4 regions of the Vibrio sp. 11986-1-5 genome follow, and region 3 is predicted to be linked to each of the others. Evidence: predicted binding sites of a transcription regulator. Region 3 holds the regulator's gene; each other region holds the start of a gene.
The links. Region 3 encodes PurR, which represses purine synthesis genes. Its sites were predicted from a motif close to TNANGNAAACGTTTNCNTNA; they were not measured.
Positions count from the first base shown of each region.

Region 1 (3,165 bases), on a different contig from region 3:
TTGGTAAAGTTTAACCGCTATTCGTTTCGCTTGAGCAAAAGAAGCCGGGGCAGCAGCGAGGCTATTGGTGGTAAAAAGAAATAAACCTAAAACGGACAGCAAACGTAAATAAAACATGGCAAAAGACTGAGATAAGTATGATTTTTCACAGTCTAGCACTCAAAAAACAACTTGCCTATTGATGACTAAGTTAAGAGTTGGTCGTTGGTTCGATAAAAATTAATGGCTGTTGGCATTGACGACAGTGATACAGACTTTGTTGACGTAACACCTTGTTATGACGACGAATGGATAATGAGTGCACTTGACACGCGCAGCGATAAGTAAACGTTTTTCCCTGTACAGAGCCTACATCGAAGCTGTGGGTGGTTCTGGGGGGCAGATTAAACACCTGTGACATAACGGATTGCCATTCACGACCGTGAGGACGTACTCGCCCATAGCGTTGATAAGTGATCAGGTGAGCTATTTCATGGGGGATCACTTCATCGATAAAAGCTTGCGGATTTTCAGCCAATAAAATCGGATTTAAGCGAATTTCCCAGCGTTGTAAATAGGCTTTACCTGCGGTTTTGCCGCGTAGCTTTAGGCTAAGGCTCGGTAGGGAGAAAGGGATATTAAAGTATTCTGAAGCAAGCTCAATACAGCGTTGTATTTGCTGCAGGGCACGGTCATGCAATTCAAAATCGATCAAAGGACCTCCAATAAAAAACCTCAGACGGATCTGAGGTTTATCCAATTATGGCTTACTACTCTTTAGAGAGTAAGCCATTTCGGCTATCAATGACTATTTTAAACCCGCAAAGTCACGCAATAGTGCGGCTTTATCAGTAGCTTCCCAAGGAAACTCTTCACGGCCAAAATGACCATACGCGGCAGTCTTCTTGTAGATAGGCTGTAGTAAGCTGAGCATTTCTTGTAAGCCATATGGGCGTAAATCGAAGAACTGGCGTACGGCTGCAATAATAATATCGTGTGATACTTTTTCGCTACCGAAAGTTTCCACCATGATAGACGTTGGATCAGCGACACCAATGGCGTAAGACAGTTGGATTTCACAGCGATCAGCAAGGCCAGCAGCCACAATGTTTTTAGCAACATAGCGCGCTGCATAAGCAGCAGAGCGGTCAACTTTTGATGGATCTTTACCAGAGAAAGCACCACCACCATGACGTGCTGCGCCGCCGTAGGTATCGACGATAATTTTACGACCCGTTAAGCCACAGTCACCCATTGGACCACCAATCACGAAACGACCAGTTGGGTTAATGAAGTATTTGGTGTCTTTGGTTAGCCATTCAGCAGGTAACACTGGCTTGATAATTTCTTCCATCACTCCTTCGCGCAGATCCGCGGTAGAGACGGAATCACAATGCTGAGTAGACAGTACCACAGCATCAATACCAACGATCTTACCTTGGTCATATTGGAAAGTGACCTGAGATTTTGCATCCGGACGCAACCAAGCTAGGCTACCATTTTTACGCACTTCAGCTTGACGCTGCATTAAACGGTGTGCATAGGTAATGGGTGCGGGCATCAGGACTTCGGTTTCGTTACAAGCGTAACCAAACATAATGCCTTGGTCACCAGCGCCTTGATCTTTAGGATCGGCTTTATCAACGCCTTGGTTGATATCTGGCGACTGTTTACCAATGGTATTGAGTACCGCACACGAGTTGGCATCAAAGCCCATCTCAGAGTTAACATAACCAATTTCACGTACCGTTTGGCGAGTCAATTCTTCAATATCAACCCAAGCTGAAGTGGTCACTTCACCACCAACCATCACCATGCCTGTTTTAACATAGGTTTCACAGGCAACACGGGCTTTTGGGTCTTGTTCTAAAATGGCATCAAGAACCGCGTCAGAGATTTGGTCGGCAATTTTATCAGGATGACCTTCTGATACAGATTCAGAAGTAAACAAATGTTTAGCCATGATAGCTCCAATTTTCATATGAGTAGCGACCCGTTATTCGATAAACGCGTCGGCAAAATTGTTCAATATGTAGGCGTTTCTACATCTAGACGTCTATTCTAGTTTTCAATGCTCAAATTACAAGCTCTTTTTTAGTTTATCTCATGGCCAAACGTTTGCTTGATTTTGTGATGTTTTTATAATTACGATGAAAATTTATGTAACCGATTACAAAAATCAGCCCAAGAGGCAGTAAAAGGTTTGCAGAGGCCAAGGGGCTTTGCGACAATATTGAACACTTTTTCTATACCCTTCCCACTTTAAGTTGTCGCGGTCAGTGACTTGGTTTTCCTTCTATCCAGAGCAGGGTTGCTATTGATAGGGACGAAAACACTTATCGCTCATCTGTCAATTGGGGATCGCTTTTTATTTCATCGCTTTTTAGGAGCTGATATGTCTTCGCGTAAACAACTGGCTAACGCAATCCGTGCGTTAAGCATGGATGGTGTTCAACAAGCTAACTCTGGACATCCGGGAGCCCCAATGGGCATGGCGGATATCGCTGAAGTGCTGTGGCGCTCACATCTCAATCACAACCCACAAAATCCACAATGGGCTGATCGTGACCGTTTTGTTTTGTCGAACGGTCATGGCTCAATGTTGATTTATTCACTGTTACATCTAAGTGGTTATGAGTTATCGATTGATGATCTGAAAAACTTTCGTCAGTTGCATTCAAAAACCCCAGGTCATCCAGAATACGGTTACGCGCCAGGTATTGAAACAACGACGGGTCCATTAGGCCAAGGCATTACTAACGCGGTAGGGATGGCAATTGCCGAGAAAGCGCTTGCGGCGCAGTTCAATAAACCCGGCCACGACATCGTTGATCACTTTACTTATGTGTTTATGGGCGACGGCTGTTTGATGGAAGGTATCTCGCACGAAGCCTGTTCACTGGCGGGTACATTGGGTCTTGGCAAGCTGATTGCGTTCTGGGATGACAACGGCATCTCGATTGACGGCCACGTTGAAGGCTGGTTCTCAGACGACACACCAAAACGTTTTGAAGCTTACGGTTGGCATGTGATCCCAGCGGTTGATGGTCACGATGCAGACGCGATCAACGCGGCGATTGAAGCGGCCAAAGCAGAAACCTCTCGCCCGACGTTGATTTGTACTAAAACCATCATTGGTTTTGGCTCACCCAATAAAGCGGGTTCTCATGATTGCCACGGCGCACC
Region 1 is NZ_CAWNVW010000002.1:31,732-34,896, reverse strand. Features, by position in the region: gene AACS00_RS00725 (endonuclease) at 1-117, opposite strand, end outside; gene AACS00_RS00720 (SprT family zinc-dependent metalloprotease) at 191-694, opposite strand; gene metK (methionine adenosyltransferase) at 788-1,942, opposite strand; gene tkt (transketolase) at 2,375-3,165, shown strand, end outside.
Region 1: a site for PurR is predicted at 2,086-2,105, ahead of metK (methionine adenosyltransferase). Genes of this name have one in related genera too.

Region 2 (3,165 bases), on a different contig from region 3:
AATAGCTCTCTAAACCCGCCAGTCTTAATTCAGCAGCCATCTTGTCGTGTGGTGCATTTGACGCTACACAGTACTCAATATTATAGCGTTTAAGTTGCTCTAATAAATCAATCGCGCCTGGCATAGGTTTCAACTCTGCATGGAACAGCGCAGTAAGCTCTTGTCGATAACGAAGCTCTAGTCGATCAATATCCGCATTGATACCTGCAAATTTACTGGTATTAATCAGAATATCGGCAATTTTTCCACCAGAAAAATGCTGTAACACATTCTCGAGCGTTAATGAGACACCCAGTTCGTTAAATACTCGAACCAGCGCGATACAGCTCAAACGCTCGCTATCGATCAACGTTCCTTCACAATCAAAAATCACGCAGCGAATAGTACGGTTTTTCATGGCTGTCCTTATTATGCTTTGTGATGGCTAACTGCCGTTAAGAAATCCCAATGCGGCTTAACCTTATCACTCATTCATCTGTCATCTATGGCCTTCATCATCAACACGACTTCTGGGCAAAGAGACAAGCCCCAGAGTAGTGTATACCGCTGAGACAACGCTCGAATGATGCAGTTAACAAAACAAGGGGAAATACAGACAATAATCCCGTATCTTCAAGCAACATCACGATTCTCTTCTATAAAAACCTAGTGACGATGACTCAAATACTCAGAAAAAATGTTATGGCTGGGAATATTCGATATAGATTGAACCTGAAAGCGAATGATCTTGCTGATACTTAGCCACAACAGCAGAGACAAACTCATCACTAGAAGTAAAGATCGGGTTATGTTGCATCACTACATCGGAGATAAGCAGTGATGAGCCATCACTGGTCACAATAGCAGCAGCTATCGGTTGAGTATCTGCAAACCCCAAATATAAGCTGCAAGGTGGCGAATAAATGATTTGCGTAAAAAACTCGACGAGTAAAGCTTGTTGCTCCGGTTGCTGACAACGAGTGGCTTGTAATAACGCAAACACGATGGTTAAGCGATGAAAATCCACTAAATAAATAGCAGCTAAATGATTCTCAGACACTTGACGCTGCGCCGTAAAGATTTCATTCGGTAAGGCTTGGTTTAAGGTTTGATAAACAGCGAGACCTTGCAAACTCTCTGGTGTGGGGAACTGTACATCAACCTGGTCATACAACCATTGATTCTTTGCATCAATCAGTGATTGCATAGCGTTAGGTGAAGATAAATGGGTCATAGGAATTTCTTCTTCTCTGGCGAGCCATTTTGCTAAAAATACTTACCCATCTGGAGTAAAGAGGCAAAATTAAGGTCGCTTCTCAATATTTTGCCTATCATAGCACAGTTCTCCACGCGCTTTTGTCTTGCTTACTGTTATTATCACACTCTGTTTTAGCAAGGACTTTAAGTATGTTTAAAAAATTAACCATCCTAGCCATCAGCACCGTATTGTTATCTGGCTGTGATCGCTCTGCCGTCGGCGATGTGAGTTTAGGACTATTTACCATGAAAGACATTAAACTCCACCATTTAACTGACCCTATCGTTACGGGGGTCACTTGCCATATTGCCAGTATTGAAGCGGATTTAAGCTTAGCTGATCCTTCTGATTCTTCGATATCTTGCCGCCAAACGGGTGAGATCACTGCTGAGATGATCGCGAATATCGATAAATCTAAATCTGGCGAAGTCGTGTTTAAAAAATCGAAGAGTATTTTCTTTAAGAGCATGAAAATCAGACGTATTTATGATCCGCAAACGCAAACCTTAATGTATGTTTCTTATTCCACCAAAGAAACCTCTGGCAGTTTTAAGCACAGCCTATCAACTGTTCCGTTATGGGGTACGGCGGCTTATCACCCTCTAACGACACAGACTGCACCTTAACCATGGAACACGTCGCGAGCGTTTTATCGTCCATAAGAGCAACCATCGTGCAGATGATTGCTCTTTCGCTTCTTATTGGCATTCGTAATAATGCAAATATTATAAATTGTTTCATTTTTTTGTGATAATATCCGCGAAACTTTTCCTCACCAATGACTCTGGACATGAAGTTTCCCGGACAACGCAAATCGAAACACTACTTCCCTACTCACGCCCGTGATCCGCTTGTAAACCAAATACAACAAACGCCTAAACTCCGCCATCCAACAGTGGTTGGTGTTGGCCAAACGATTGTTGATATTGAAGCCAGAGTAGATGATGTTTTTTTAGCGAAATACCAATTAAGTAAAGGCCATTCACTTGTCTTAGAAGAGCGCCAAGCCGACGCCCTTTATGAAGAGCTCGTCGAGCGTAAACTGATCACCCATTTATACCCGGGAGATACTATTGGTAATACACTGCACAATTATTCTGTGCTCGCTGATAGCAAATCTGTCTTATTGGGTGTGATGTCTAAAAATATCGAAGTGAGCTCTTACGCCTATCGATATTTATGTCAAACCTCTTCACGCATGAACCTAAACCATCTACAAACCGTAGATGGTCCAATAGGGCGTTGCTATACCTTGATCTCTGAAGATGGTGAACGAACGTTTGCGATTAATGAAGGGCAAATGAATCAGCTTCGCCCTGAAAGTATCCCTGAAGAAGTGTTTGCTCGCGCCTCGGCTTTAGTTGTCTCGTCATATCTCATGCGCGGCAAAGCTGATGATCCGATGCCACAAGCCGTGCAACGTGCCATTGAACTAGCAAAAGCGCATCATGTCCCTGTTGTTTTAACTCTAGGGACGAAATATGTCATCGAAGGTAATCAAACTTGGTGGCAAGAGTATCTTAAGCAACATGTCACCGTCTTAGCGATGAATGAAGAAGAAGGGGAAGCCTTAACCGGAGAGAAAGATCCGCTCTTAGCTGCCAATAAAGCGTTAGATTGGGTAGATTTAGTGTTGTGTACTGCCGGTCCGGTTGGATTATACATGGCAGGTTATGTCGATGACTCAGCAAAACGCGATACTGAACTACCATTGCTGCCCGGTAATATTCCTGAGTTTAACCGCTATGAATTTAGCCGTGCGATGCGTAAAGAAGATTGTCAACAACCAGTAAAAGTATACTCGCATATTGGCCCCTATTTAGGCGGACCGTTAGAAATCAAAAATACTAATGGTGCCGGCGATGGTGCGCTGTCCGCTTTACTGCATGATATGGCCGCTAACCGCTATCATCAAAATAATGTGCCTA
Region 2 is NZ_CAWNVW010000033.1:260,407-263,571, reverse strand. Features, by position in the region: gene AACS00_RS09105 (HAD-IA family hydrolase) at 1-397, opposite strand, end outside; gene AACS00_RS09100 (hypothetical protein) at 680-1,213, opposite strand; gene AACS00_RS09095 (CreA family protein) at 1,387-1,863, shown strand; gene AACS00_RS09090 (inosine/guanosine kinase) at 2,028-3,165, shown strand, end outside.
Region 2: a site for PurR is predicted at 1,993-2,012, ahead of AACS00_RS09090 (inosine/guanosine kinase). Genes of this name have one in related genera too.

Region 3 (3,165 bases):
AATTATCTAGCTCAAACTAATATCAGCCAAGCTTGGGATAAATATACCCCAAGAGCGCTCTATTTAGAGCAAACTGAACGATATTGGTATGAAACCATGGGGCTCATTTGGCAAACGATGCGCGACTGGGTCACTCATGAACCTAAGTTGCCTGAATCAAAACCTATGATAGAGGGTAACTGATTTTCTCGTTATCAGTCGAAAAGTGGTGGTGTGCACAACTTGATAAACATTGTACCTATTTAGCATTAAATGGAAGGATTATGGGCCGAATTTGATTGCGAGTTACTGCGTTGCAGTCTAGAATCTTGCTGGTTATCAACAAGATTAAATGTAACCAATAGGCCGCTATTTAACAGCGGTTTTTGTGTTTTTATTACTTTTAGGCTGACGTTAGCCTATACCCGAATCATGAGACTTTGCATAAAGGGCAGCTCCGGTAATACCCTTGGCAAACCTCTCGTCTATCACACTCCCTAGTAGGATGATTGCATTTTCGGGCACACAACTACTGCTCCAGTTGTCTCAACACCGAGCAGTCATCGACAGGATAATTTTATGGCTACGATTAAAGACGTTGCACGCCTAGCGGGCGTATCAACAACAACCGTATCTCATGTCATCAATAAAACTCGTTTTGTGGCAGAAACCACCCAAGAAAAAGTCTTGGACGCTGTTAAACAGCTGAATTATGCACCGAGCGCGGTCGCACGCAGCTTAAAATGTAATACAACGCGTACAATCGGTATGCTAGTGACTCAATCAACCAACTTATTTTTTTCTGAAGTAATCGATGGGGTTGAAAGTTATTGTTACCGCCAAGGCTACACACTCATTCTCTGTAATACTGGTGGTATCTACGAGAAACAGCGTGATTATATTCGCATGCTTGCTGAAAAGCGGGTCGACGGTATGTTGGTCATGTGCTCCGATTTAACGGAAGAGTTACTTGAGATGTTAGACAGTCATCCCTCCATCCCTAAAGTTATTATGGATTGGGGCCCACAAACGTCACAAGCGGATAAAATCATTGATAACTCTGAAGAAGGGGGTTATCTGGCTACAAAATATTTGATCGAAAATGGGCACACTGAAATCGCTTGTCTAAGCGGTCACTTTGTTAAAGCCGCCTGTCAGGAGCGTATTGCCGGTTTTCGTCGTGCCATGGCAGAAGCTAACCTAACCGTTAAAGAAGATTGGATCTTAGAAGGTAACTTCGAATGCGATACTGCCGTTCTGGCCGCGGATAAAATCATTGCGATGGATACACGCCCTACTGCGGTGTTTTGCTTTAATGACACCATGGCATTAGGCTTAATCAGCCGTTTACAGCAACGTGGCGTACGCGTACCAGACGATATGTCTGTTATTGGTTATGACAATATTGAGTTAGCTGAATATTTTTCTCCACCACTGACCACTGTGCACCAACCTAAACGCCGTGTAGGTAAAAATGCCTTTGAAATATTGTTAGAACGTATTAAAGATAAAGAACATGAGAGACGTATTTTTGAAATGCACCCAGAAATCGTTGAGCGTGATTCAGTCAAAAAACTCACTAATTAATAGATAAGCACTTCATTACCCCATCATAAATCACAAGCTCCAATCATAACTCTAGGCTATGATTGGAGCTATTAATACCCAAACCATTCACACTACCAATGAAATAAAAGGCATACTAGTGATGACTGAGTGTGATACTTATTCAATGATTTGTTTATTTTATACATCCACGTTATACTATTTTGTCAATAATGAAACGTGTCACGCACAGGGCAAACCATCTGAAAAGATGGGACGCAAAGCCTCCGGCCTAAACCAAAGTGGTAGGTAGCGGGGTTGCCGATGACAAAATAGCCAAAAGAAGAAGTCAACTCCCCTTACTATTATGCTTTTTGACTTTTTGCTATTTTCTCGGACCTGATTTTGCTGGCGAATTGCTTAATACACCGAGAATAACAGCATGGATAAACCCGTATTAAAAGATTCAATGCGACTATTCGAACTGCTTGGCCAGGTCAAGTCGCGCTCAATGTTTGGTGGCTTCGGGATTTTTGTCGATGACACCATGTTCGCTTTAGTTGTCAATAATCAACTGCATCTTCGAGCTGACGATGAATCGGTCAAAGTTTTTTCCGCAAGAGGCTATCTGCCCTATGTTTATAAAAAACGGGGCTTTCCTGTGGTGACTAAATACTTTGCGTTACCTGATACCTGTTGGCTTAATCCAAACTATATCTTGCAAGAAGCAACCACTGCATTACGCCATGCAAAAGCTGAGCGAGAGCAACAAGAGCAAACGAAACCCACTCGCTTAAAAGACCTGCCTAACTTGCGCTTAGCGACTGAACGGATGCTTAAAAAAGCAGGTATTCACTCCGTTGATCAGTTACAACAAGCTGGTTCTGTTGCGGCTTATCAAGCAATTAGACAAAGTCACTCATCGGATGTCAGTGTAGAACTATTGTGGGCATTAGAAGGGGCAATTGAAGGTAAACACTGGTCGGTTATCCCCCCAAGCCGCCGAGAAGAACTGAAAAAAAGCCTATTCTAATTCAGATACCTAGCCCGCTAGCCAGTCAGGCGTAGCGGGCATATTGATCCGTAATCACTTACCCTGATAGATATTATAGCCGTTTGAAATTCATCATTTCGGTATCATTGACACGACTTGAATGGACAAAACTGCAAGCCATCCCCTTCCATCGCTATCGTTATAAATCAACAACATAATAAAACTAGGGCAACTAAACCTAGCTGCCTCACAATCGTATTCTTCTATTAGCAAATGGAGAAATTAAAGCACAGAATGAGATAAAGTGGTTGGTGTGCTTTGCCGCTGGATAAATTGAATCGACAGCTGGTTAAACAACTCCGGTTGTTCGACATTACAAACATGCCCACAGTTTGGAAGCTCCAACAGCTCACTTTGCCGATGAGCGGCGACCATTTCACGTACTGGGCGAATAAACATGTAATCACGCTCTCCCATTAAATACAACGTCGGAATAGGCAATTCTCTATCTTTAAAATAACGCATTAATGGATTCACTTCGGCAGTCAACGTAAACCAACGTTTAAATTCTTGCTGACACAATTTTTTAGCTTCTCGAACAAACAAATGACGAGACTCTTTCTGACTGCGTTGTGGCATCACAATGT
Region 3 is NZ_CAWNVW010000011.1:518,764-521,928, reverse strand. Features, by position in the region: gene elyC (envelope biogenesis factor ElyC) at 1-183, shown strand, start outside; gene purR (HTH-type transcriptional repressor PurR) at 559-1,566, shown strand; cyclic di-GMP riboswitch class I at 1,768-1,850, shown strand; gene AACS00_RS05335 (TfoX/Sxy family DNA transformation protein) at 1,967-2,557, shown strand; gene AACS00_RS05330 (alpha/beta fold hydrolase) at 2,801-3,165, opposite strand, start outside.

Region 4 (3,165 bases), on a different contig from region 3:
TCAAAGCGCCCGTAAAGAAATCACGCGTCAACAGGCTGAAACCGAGACTGTCGCTGCGGCGATGAACCAAATGAGTACTTCAATCAACGATGTTTCAGAGCATGTGAATAATACGGCGGGGCAAGCATCAACAGCCAATACTCTGACCCAACATGGTGTCACAACGGCTCACATTACTCGAGATTCGATTGAAAAGCTTAAACAAACAGTGCAACAAATTGGCCACTCTGTTGAAAGTGTTTCTGAGCAGACCACTAAAATTGCTCAAGTTGCGCAAATCATTGAAAATATTGCTGAGCAAACGAATCTCTTAGCACTGAATGCGGCTATCGAAGCCGCGAGAGCCGGAGAACAAGGGCGAGGTTTCGCCGTCGTAGCTGATGAAGTTCGTGTATTAGCCACTCGAACTCAGCAATCAACTCAAGATATCCACAATATTATTTCTGAACTGACTGGTCGAGCTCAGCAAGCGGTAAAAGTGTCCAAAGTTGGCGTTGAAAATGCTGAAGAAGGATTAAGCTATGTACTCAAAAGTAGTGAAGTATTAGAAGGTATTTCACAAGCCGTTGAGCAAATTGCTGAAATGTCAGCACAAATTGCTACTGCGGTTGAGCAGCAAGCCCATGTCGCCGAAGACGTTAATCAGCAAATCGTCAATATTTCCAACTTAGCGGAATCCACCCAACGGAGCGCAAATCAGCTGAATGATTGTATTAATGATGTCGATAAGGTTTCAGACGATCTACACGAACTTGTCGTGCGCTTCAAACAATAGCGCCGATCAAAAAGCCCCAGTACAAGTACTGGGGCTTAAGATATGGCACGCCCTACAGGATTCGAACCTGTGACCACCTGCTTAGAAGGCAGGTGCTCTATCCAGCTGAGCTAAGGGCGCTTTATGGGAGAGGATTATACGAGTTCAACCGCGTAAATCAACGCTTTTGACCGTTATTTTCTATCAAGTGCCTAAATATAAAGCAAAAGTACTATTTTAAAACGGGTTAACGTGTACATAACTCACGATGTCGTCGTCAGCCAACCGCATAACGTCTTATTAAAATAGCATGACTCATCACTATTTAGCTGATCACCTTTACCGAATTTGAAACAGAAAAATCCGCATAAACATTAAAAATCAAAAAGCAAACGTTTGCTTATGGATATTTTGCTTGCCATCTGCCACAATGCGCGGAAAATTTTGTGCTTTGCAGTGTAAGTAAGGAATGTTATGACGGCTCAATATATTGATGGAAAGTTAATCTCGCAAACGGTGCGATCTGAAGTCGCAGCACGAGTAAAAGCCCGCACCGATTTGGGACTACGGGCTCCGGGACTTGCAGTTGTTCTTGTCGGCGAAGATCCGGCTTCGCAAGTCTATGTCGGCAGTAAACGCCGCGCCTGTGAAGAAGTCGGATTTGTCTCGAAATCTTATGATCTGCCGGCAACAACGGGCGAAGCTGAGCTCTTAGCGTTAATTGATACGTTGAATCAAGACGACACTATTGACGGTATTCTTGTTCAACTTCCTCTACCTGCTGGCATTGATACGACCCAAGTACTAGAACGTATTGTACCAGATAAAGATGTCGATGGATTTCATCCTTATAATCTCGGTCGCTTAGCTCAGCGTATCCCTAAACTGCGCTCTTGCACCCCTAAGGGGATCATTACCTTATTAGAACGTTACAATATCGAATTGCGGAGTAAGCATGCCGTTGTCGTCGGTGCATCGAATATTGTAGGGCGTCCAATGAGTCTGGAATTACTACTAGCAGGATGCACAACGACAACCTGCCATCGTTTCACTAAAGATCTCGAACACCATGTTCGTCAAGCCGACATTTTAGTCGTCGCGGTCGGTAAGCCTAATTTTATTCCCGGATCTTGGGTGAAAGAAGGGGCAGTAGTGATTGATGTCGGTATCAATCGTCTTGCTTCTGGACAGTTGATTGGTGATGTCGATTTTGAAGTCGCACGCACACGAGCCAGTTTTATAACTCCCGTTCCTGGTGGGGTTGGCCCGATGACGGTAGCAAGTTTAATTGAAAACACTATGATGGCGTGCGAACAGTTCCATACCCAAGATAAAACGCAACATTAACCACTCGCATTAATTATCTCTGATTAACAATGAGAAGTAACATGTGAGACAAAAACGGGGCGAGCAATAATCTCTCTCGCCCCTTTTATATTTATAGTGATAAGATAACACCCGCTAGCGCTGCGCTCATTAAATTAGCCAAAACGCCAGCCCCAATCGCTCTAAAACCATATTGAGAGATAAAACTGCGCCGCTCTGGTACTAAACTCCCCAAGCCACCAATCAAGACCGCCATCGTCGAAATATTAGCAAAACCACATAAAGCAAACGTTATGATCGCTTGCGAATGTTCACTCAATTGTGATTGTACGTTGATGAATTGAATAAAAGCGACAAATTCATTGATGACGATTTTATTACCAATCAGTGATCCGGCGGTAATCGCCTCGTGCCATGGAATACCTAGTAACCATGCAATAGGTGCAAATACATACCCCAGTATCAACTCAAAACTTAATGTGATACCGAACCAGCCCCCTAGCCAGCCTAATAAACCGTTCAGCAACGCAATCACACTGACAAAAGCAAGCAGTGTCGCGCCAACCGCAACGGCAATTCGTAACCCCGACATCGCGCCATCAGCCATCGCCTCAACGACATTGGTTGCCTTTGGGATATCAATATCGATTTCAGCCTTTTGTTGGTGAGTCTGTGTTTCTGGAAACAGCATTTTTGCCATTAGCAAACCAGCCGGTGCAGACATAAATGCGGCAGCAATTAGATAGTTCAAATTAACACCCAATGACGCATAACCGACTAAAGTACCTCCAGCAACCGACGCCAAACCACAAGTCATTACTGCAAAAAACTGTGAATCACTCATCTGCTTTAAATAAGGCTTAACGACAAGAGGAGCTTCAATCATACCAACAAAAATATTGGCGGTTGCTGACAGTGATTCTGCTCGACCTGTGCCCAATAATTTTTGTAGCGCTCCGCCAATCAAGTTAATCACTTTCGGCATTAAGCCAATATGATATAACCCAGAAATTAACGCAGAAAAAAAGATAATGATACCAAGGACATGAATGGCAAATACAAATCCTACTTTTTCACTGGCTAAT
Region 4 is NZ_CAWNVW010000053.1:122,568-125,732, forward strand. Features, by position in the region: gene AACS00_RS15745 (methyl-accepting chemotaxis protein) at 1-775, shown strand, start outside; tRNA gene AACS00_RS15750 (tRNA-Arg) at 819-895, opposite strand; gene folD (bifunctional methylenetetrahydrofolate dehydrogenase/methenyltetrahydrofolate cyclohydrolase FolD) at 1,229-2,101, shown strand; gene AACS00_RS15760 (NupC/NupG family nucleoside CNT transporter) at 2,193-3,165, opposite strand, start outside.
Region 4: a site for PurR is predicted at 1,139-1,158, ahead of folD (bifunctional methylenetetrahydrofolate dehydrogenase/methenyltetrahydrofolate cyclohydrolase FolD). Genes of this name have one in related genera too.